DNA from 2 places in the Stutzerimonas chloritidismutans genome. Region 1 is predicted to be linked to the other one. Evidence: riboswitches for the same ligand, from Rfam matches in the RefSeq annotation. Region 1 holds a riboswitch; the other holds the start of a gene.
What was found. A riboswitch is a leader RNA that binds a small molecule or an ion and turns the genes downstream of it on or off. The one in region 1 is predicted to bind cobalamin.

Region 1 (3,894 bases):
GCAGGGCAAACAGCTTCGTAGTGACCGTGATGCTGCCGAGCAGGCGCTCAAGGTCACCCTCGCCCTGCTTGAACGCCAACGCCTGGCACGCAGCGAGAATGTCGAAGCGCTGCGTGCGGCGCTCGTCCCCGGCGAGCCCTGCCCGGTCTGCGGCAGCGACGAGCATCCCTGGCAGCAGACCGACGCGCTGGTCGCCAGCCTAGATCAGCACGACGACAGCGAGGCCGAGCGCGCGCGCCAGTCGCTGCAGGAACAGGACCAGCGTCTGCAGGAACTGCGCGATCGCCATGTCGCGCTCAGCACGCAGTTGCGCCAGACGCAACAACGCCAGGGCGAAGTCGAGGTGCAGCTGCAGGCCCTGGCACCGCGCCTGCTAGCCCTGCCCGCACACTCGCGATTGCTTGAGCAGCCGGAAGCCGAGCGTTCGCAATGGCTGGCAGCGCAGCTGACGACACTCAAAGACCAGATCGCCAACACCAGCCAGCGTCAGCAGCAACTGCTCGCGCTGCAACAGCGCAGCGAAACCCTGCAGCAGGCCTGGCAGGCCGCGCGCGAGGCCTGCGTCGAGGCGACCCAGCAACTCGCCCGCCAACGCGATGCGCTCGCCCGCGATCACCAGCAGCTCGACGAGGAACTGCAAACCTTCGCCGAACTGCTGCCCACCGAACAACTGCAGCGTTGGCGCGAAAATCCGGCGCAGACCTTTATGCAGCTGGACACCAGCATCGCCACGCGGCTGCAGCAACTGCAGGCGCAGACCGAGCTGGCCGATGAGCTGCGCCAGTGCGAGCAGCGCCGCAGCGACGAGCAGTTGCAACAACGCCATCGCCAGGAGAAACAGGAAAGCTGCAGCGCACGACTGACCGAGCGCGAGAAACTGCTGCTGGCCTGCCAGCAGGCGCTGCGTACCAGCCTTGGCGAACAGACCAGCGCCAGCGCCTGGCAACGGCAGCTGGACGCGACCATCCAGGCTGCGCGGCAAACCCAGGCCGAGATTGATCGGCAGCTCAACGAGAGCAAGCTTGGCCTGACGCGGCTGCACAGCGAGCAGCAGAACTGTCGCCAGCGCCAAGCCGAACTGGAACAGGAACGCGACGCGCTGAATGCGGAACTGGCCACCTGGCGCACCAGCCACCCGCAGCTGGACGACGCCACCCTCGCCCAGCTGCTGCACATGGATGACCAGCTGATTGCCGAGGCGCGCCAGCGCCTGCAACAGAACGCCGAAACCCTGACCCGCTGTCGCGAGCGTCTGGACGGCTGCCTCAGTCGCCTGAACACGCACAAACTGCAGCAGGCCGAAACGCCGGACATCGAACGGCTGCAGCAGCGCCATGCCGAGCAACTGCAGCAATGCGAGCAGGCCGACCAGCGCTGCGCGGAAACCCGCGCCCAGCTGATCGACGACGACAAGCGCCGCAGCCAGAGCCAGGCGTTGCTCGCACAGATCGACGCCGCACGGGCCGAGCATCAGCGCTGGGGGCGCATCGCCGCCTTGATCGGCTCCAGCGACGGCGGCGCCTTCCGCAAGATCGCCCAGGCCTACAACCTCGACCTGTTGGTGCAGCATGCCAATGTGCAGCTGCGCCAACTGGCCCGGCGCTATCGGCTCAAGCGCGGCGGCAGCCCGCTGGGCCTACTGGTCATGGATACCGAGATGGGCGACGAGCTGCGCTCGGTGCATTCGCTGTCCGGCGGCGAGACCTTCCTCGTTTCGCTGGCCCTGGCGCTGGGCCTGGCCTCGATGGCCTCGAGCAAGCTCAGGATCGAGTCGCTGTTTATCGACGAAGGCTTCGGCAGCCTCGACCCCGAGTCGCTGCAGATCGCCATGGACGCGCTGGATTCGCTGCAGGCCCAGGGCCGCAAGGTGGCGGTGATCTCCCATGTGGCGGAAATGCACGAGCGCATTCCAGTGCAGATCCAGGTGCGCCGGCAGGGCAATGGGCAGAGTGATCTACAGATTGTCGGCGGGCTTTCATAAAGCTCAGCGCTGTCGCGCGGACATGCCGCCGTCGCTTGGCGACCGCCGGCACGACCTCGGTGGCTTCGAGCCCAATGTAGGCGCCCGCAAGTCAGCGCCGATCGCTGAACATTGCGCACCGTCGCGGCTGGATGTTTTTCGAGCAACGCTCGAGCGGCCCTGGGACGCGGCTTTGCTTGGAAACCACTGTCCTTGCGGCCATTCGTCCGCTTGTGTTTCCCCAGCACCGGCCGTAAGGTTCGCGCGTTTTCTTATCCGCCCAGGTGTGCACGACCGCAAGGTCCGCATTAAACGGGAAGCCGGTGCGCTCGATGAGCAAGGCCGGCGCTGCCCCCGCAACGGTAATCGACCGCGATGCTCAGGGATCGCCGTCCGCTCCACAGCCACTGTGTTCCGACATGGGAAGGTGAGCGTGATGCGTGTCGAAAGCCCGGAGACCGGCCTGACGGATTCGACTGGTGTTGCGGAGGGCAGCACCGTCAAGCGCTGCTGCCCGTCATCCCCCGCGCTTGTTCCTGCCCTCCTCAAAAGTCTGCGATCTTTTGAGGAATTCCAAGAATGAAACTGTCCCGACTTGCCCTGGCCGTGGCGCTGCTGCCTGGCGTGCAGGTGTTTGCTGCTGAGCAGGAGCTGCCAAGCATGCTCATTACCTCCGCCCGCCAGGCTGAACCGCGCGCCCAGGCGACGGCAGCCAATACCGTATTCACTCGCGCGGATATCGAACGGCTACAAGCCCGCAGCGTGCCCGAGCTGCTGCGGCGTGTGCCAGGCGTACAGGTGAGCAGCCCTGGCGGTGTGGCGTCGCTATCGCTGCGCGGCACCGGTACTGCACAAACGCTGGTGCTGGTCGATGGCCAACGCATTGCCTCGGCCACCAGCGGTTTCGCCCGCCTCGACTACCTGGCCATTGACAACATCGAGCGTGTCGAAGTGATCCGTGGCCCGCGCTCCTCGCTTTACGGCGCGGATGCCATTGGTGGCGTCATCCAGATCTTTACCCGTGGCGGCAAAACCGGAATAAACCCGGAAGTCCGCTTGGCCGCCGGCAGCGACCAGACCTTCCAGCGCAGCCTGAGCCTCGCAGCCGGAACGGAGCAGACTCGCGTCCACCTCGGCGCCAGCCTCGACGAGCGCGACGGCTTCGATATCACTCGCGACAACCGCGGCGCCGATCAGGACAACGATGGCCAGCGCAACAAGGCGCTGCACCTGAAGCTGGATCACCAGTTCGATGCAAACTGGAAAGCCGGCTTGAGTCTCAACGACCAGCGCGGCAAGAACGAGTATGACGACGCCAATGATTTCGAACCCGGAACGCCGCAGGACGAGTTTCGGGTCAGCAGTTACAGCGGCTACCTGGACGGTCAGTTGACCGACATGTGGAATAGCCGTCTGGAACTGGGTCGCAGCTTCGATCGTAATCACGCCGTCGGCGCCGGCAGCGCTTGGAACAACACCCTGTTGGAAACCACGCGTCATTCGGCGGCCTGGATAAATCGGCTGCAATTGAGCGAGCGCCACCAACTGAGCGTCGGCGGCGACTGGTATGAAGACCAACTCGACTCCGCGACGATTTTTCAGGAAGACAGCCGCGACAATTCGGCTTTCTTTGCCCAGCACAGCTTTCAAGGCGAGCGCTTTGGCACCGAGCTCGGGCTACGCCACGATGACAACCAGCAGTTCGGCAGCCACAACAGCTGGAATGCCGCTGTCAGCCTGCCAGTGAGTGAGTCGCAGCGCTGGATTCTGAGCTATGGCGAAGGCTTCCGCGCTCCAACATTCTCCGATCTTTACGGGCCGCCGTTGTGGGGACCGAATCCGGACCTCAAGCCGGAGACCTCGAAGACCTATGAGTTGCAATGGCGCGCCGAATTCGACGAGACCCAGCTGGAAGCCGCGCTTTATCGTACCGA
Region 2 (3,894 bases), 450 kb from region 1:
CAGTACGCCGGCGACATGCACCAGTCGCTGACACCGGCCCACTGGATGGCGGCGAAATCCAGCAGCGAAGCCTCGAGAAACAGTGCCGGAAACACCCACTTCGGCCGCACCAGCACGCCGGCGAGGAAGAACACCGCCCAGGACGCGCTGGGCAGGTTCACGCTGGCGAAGTGCTGTCCGCGGGTCATGGCCAGCAGCGCGGCAAGCGCGAGGCCGACCAGCAGCTGGTATCTCGGGGCAAGCTTGATCATTGCAATCTCCTCTGGTGGGCGCGGGCGACATGCCCGCGTCGCGGTCTTACAGCGCCTGGTAGCGCACGGTCAGGTAAGCGGCCTGGCCGGGCTGGTTGTAGCCCTCGGCGGTTTCGTAGTCGGCGTCCAGCAGGTTGGCGACGCGCGCCTGCAGGCGCCACTCCGGGGTGATGCGGTATTCGCCACGCAGGTCGAGGGTGGCGTAGCCGGACAGCTCGCGGGTGTTGGCCAGGTCGTCGTAACGCTGCCCCTCGGCGTGCAGGCTGGCGCCAACGCTGAAGGCACCGAGCCGGCGGTCGAGGTCAAGGTTGAATAGCTGCTTGGCCCGGCGCGCCAGCTCGTTGCCGCGGTTGGCCCCGGCGGAGCGGTTCTCCGGCTCCAGCAGGCTGTAGTTGGCGTTCCAGTCCCAACCGAACAATTGGCTGCCGAGCACCAGCTCGACCCCGCGGATACGCGCTTCCTGCACGTTGGCCGGCGCGGAAATGCTGGCGTCATAGGCGATGAGGTCATCGACCACGGTGCGATAGGCATTCACCGCCCAGTGGCCCCAGCCATGCTGCCCGGCAAGGCCGACTTCGAGGCTCTCGGAGGTTTCCGCGTCCAGCTCGGGATTGCCGTAGTCGGGGAAATACAGCTCGTTGAAGGTCGGCGCCTTGAATGCCGTGCCATAGCTGATGGTGCCGCGCAACCAGTCGGTCAGCGCATAGCCGTAGCCGATGTTGCCGGTGTCGTGCTGGCCGAACTGCTCGTTATCATCACGTCGCAGCGACAGCTGCCAGTCATGGCGGCCGACCTCGCCCAGGTACTGAGCGAAATAGCCGTCGTTGTCCCGGGAATCCTCGGCATACACCGTGGTGCCGTTGACCTCATCGCGCTGGTGGTCGGCACCCAGGATCAGCGTATGCCCCGCGGCCAGCTCGATATCGTTCTGCCAGCTGAACGTGTCGCGACGGCTGTCGAAGCGTGAATAGAACTGTCCGTCCTGATAGGCATCGGATTTGTCTTCGCTGCGCCCGGCCTGCAGCGTCACCAGCCAGGGTTCCAGCGGACTGAAGCGCGCACGGGTGCCGAAGACCCTCGACTCGCCATCGGCATTGGCGCCGAAACCGGACGTGCGGGAGCGGTTTACGCTGTCGTAGTCGTTATGGGATTTGGCCTGCAGCAGGTTGGCGTCCAGCTCCAGGCCGTTGTCGAAGCGGTAGCCGGCGCTCAGCGTCGCGGACAGGTTGCGATAGCCATCGGCATCACGTTCGTAGCCGCTGGTGTCCGCCGACTTGACGTTGATGCCGTCGGTGTCCGAGCCACTGACGCCCAGGCTGTACCAGCCACGACCGTCACCACCGGAAACGCCGGCGCTGCCCGTGTAGGTGTCATGGGTGCCGTAGCCGGCCGAGAAGAACGGCTTGACGCCCTGCCCCTGGCCCTTGCGGGTGAATATCTGGATCACCCCGCCGATGGCCTCCGAGCCGTACAGGCTGGAGCGTGGACCGCGGACCACCTCGATGCGCTCGATCAGCTCCAGCGGCAGATCCTGCAGGGCCGCGCCGCCGCCCGAGACCGAGCCGATCTTGATGCCATCGATCATCACCAGCACGTGATCGGATTCGGTGCCGCGCATGAACAGCGAGGTGGACTTGCCGGGCCCGCCGTTGTTGGCCAGCGATACGCCAGGCACCTGCTTGAGCAGCTCGGGCAGCGAACTCGCCTGGCTGCGTTCGATCCGCTCGCGGTCTATCACGGTCACCGCGGCCAGGCTCTGCTGAGCCGTCTGCGCGGTGCGGGTGGCGGTCACCACCTGTTGCTGGAGATCCAGCGGGGCTGCGGCCAGCTGGCCAATGGAAAGGGGAAAACTGCCGAGCAGCACATAGGCCGCTGGCTTGAAACGGGGCTTGCAAGTCAAGGTACAGGTCTCCGTCGTGCCCACCCGCACGACTGAAAGTCGACGAAGACAGACGGAGGAACCGCAAAAGGAAGTGAATACCGCGAGGGATATGCACCCGCCCAGCGCCCGCCGCACTGTCAGTGAAATGCGACAGGCCGGTCTCCGGGCTTGCGAGCGTACGCCTTGCGGCGTCCCGAAACCGCGCCTTCCCATGCGTTGAGCACAGTGGCTATTAGGGTTTCTCGACTCGCCTACCGTTGCGGGGGCAGCGCCGGAATCTTCGTGAGAATGGACCGGCTTCCCTGTTTCACCCCCTCGCTGAAGAGGGGGCACCTGAGGCGACGCGGAGGTTAGTCCAAGGCCGGGCTTGACGCAACCACGGGGTTGTCGCAGCGCCCTGCAATTTCCGCTTGCATCTCGGCGCTCGGAACGGCGGACGCCAAAAGGCTTCGAATGCAACAATGCCAGCAATCAGCCAGGACCCATATCCGACGCCCATGACCAGCATCGTGCAGATTTCAGACACCCATTTCGGTACCGAACAACCTTCCGTGGTCCAGGCCCTGGAGGACCATGTACGCGAACACCGGGCCGACCTGCTGGTGTTCTCCGGCGACATCACCCAGCGTGCCCGTCGCGGGCAGTTCGCCAGTGCCGCCGCCTTCGTGCGCCGCGTGCAGGCCGATGGCGTCGGCGAGACGCTGGTGATTCCGGGCAATCACGACATCCCGCTGTACAACCTCTTCGCCCGCCTGTTCACGCCGTACAGCAACTACCGGCGACACTTCGGCGATGAGCTGGAGCCGGTATTCGAGAACGACGACATGCTGGTGATCGGGCTCAATACCACCCATCCGCGCCGGCACAAGGACGGCGTGGTGACGGGGCGACAAGTGGAGCGGGTGGCGCAGCGGCTGGCCGATGGCAACCCGCACAAGATTCGCATCGTGGTGGCCCACCAGCCATTCGGCGCGATGGTGCCGAGCGATCTGAGCAACCTGCAGCACGGCGCCGAATTCGCGCTGCAGCGCTGGGCCGAGCACGGGCTGGACCTGGTCATGGGCGGGCACATCCATCTGCCCTACGTGCTGCCGTTGTCCAAGCAGTACAGCGGCCTCGCGCGGGAGATCTGGATGGTGCAGGCCGGCACCACGCTCTCGACCCGCCTGCGTGGCACCTCGCCAAACTCCTTCAACCGGCTGAAGCTGCATCCCGGCGAACAGAAGAAGGTCTGCGTCGAGCGCTGGGACCTGCTCGACGGTCGCTTCGTGCTGGGTTCGCACTTCAACCTGAGCTGGTGACCCGCGCTAGCACGCGAACCGCGGTCAGCCCACCGACAGGCCGACCAGATAGACACCGGCGAAGCCGATGTTGAAGGCGATGAACAGGTAGAGCATGTAGCGCAGGTAGCTGCCGAAGGTCAGCCCCGGCACCTTGCTCATGGCGACGATGCCCGACGCCGAACCGATCACCAGCAGCGAGCCGCCAACACCGACCGCATAGGTCAGCACCATCCATTCGGCGACACCCATTTCCAGGCCTGATTTCAGCAGCGCTGCGGTCAGCGGCACGTTGTCGATGGCCGCCGACATTACGCCCATCAGGTAGTTGGCCATCACTGCCGGCACCTGGTCATAGATGTGCACCAGCCCGTCGAGCACGCGAATCTCCTTGAGCATGCCGACGAGCAGGAGGATGCCGAGGAAGAAGAACAGCGTCTCGAACTCCACCTGGCGCACGTATTCGAGAATCGGATCGGAG

Region 2: linked by a shared signal. The riboswitch ahead of btuB (TonB-dependent vitamin B12 receptor) and the one ahead of LLJ08_RS16960 (TonB-dependent receptor domain-containing protein) in region 1 are both predicted to bind cobalamin.

The regions. Positions count from the first base shown of each region.
Region 1 is NZ_CP086067.1:3,631,130-3,635,023, forward strand. Features, by position in the region: gene LLJ08_RS16955 (SbcC/MukB-like Walker B domain-containing protein) at 1-1,981, shown strand, start outside; cobalamin riboswitch at 2,225-2,441, shown strand; gene LLJ08_RS16960 (TonB-dependent receptor domain-containing protein) at 2,540-3,894, shown strand, end outside.
Region 2 is NZ_CP086067.1:3,180,897-3,184,790, forward strand. Features, by position in the region: gene LLJ08_RS14725 (hypothetical protein) at 1-251, opposite strand, end outside; gene btuB (TonB-dependent vitamin B12 receptor) at 298-2,151, opposite strand; cobalamin riboswitch at 2,270-2,485, opposite strand; gene LLJ08_RS14735 (metallophosphoesterase family protein) at 2,631-3,434, shown strand; gene nhaD (sodium:proton antiporter NhaD) at 3,459-3,894, opposite strand, start outside.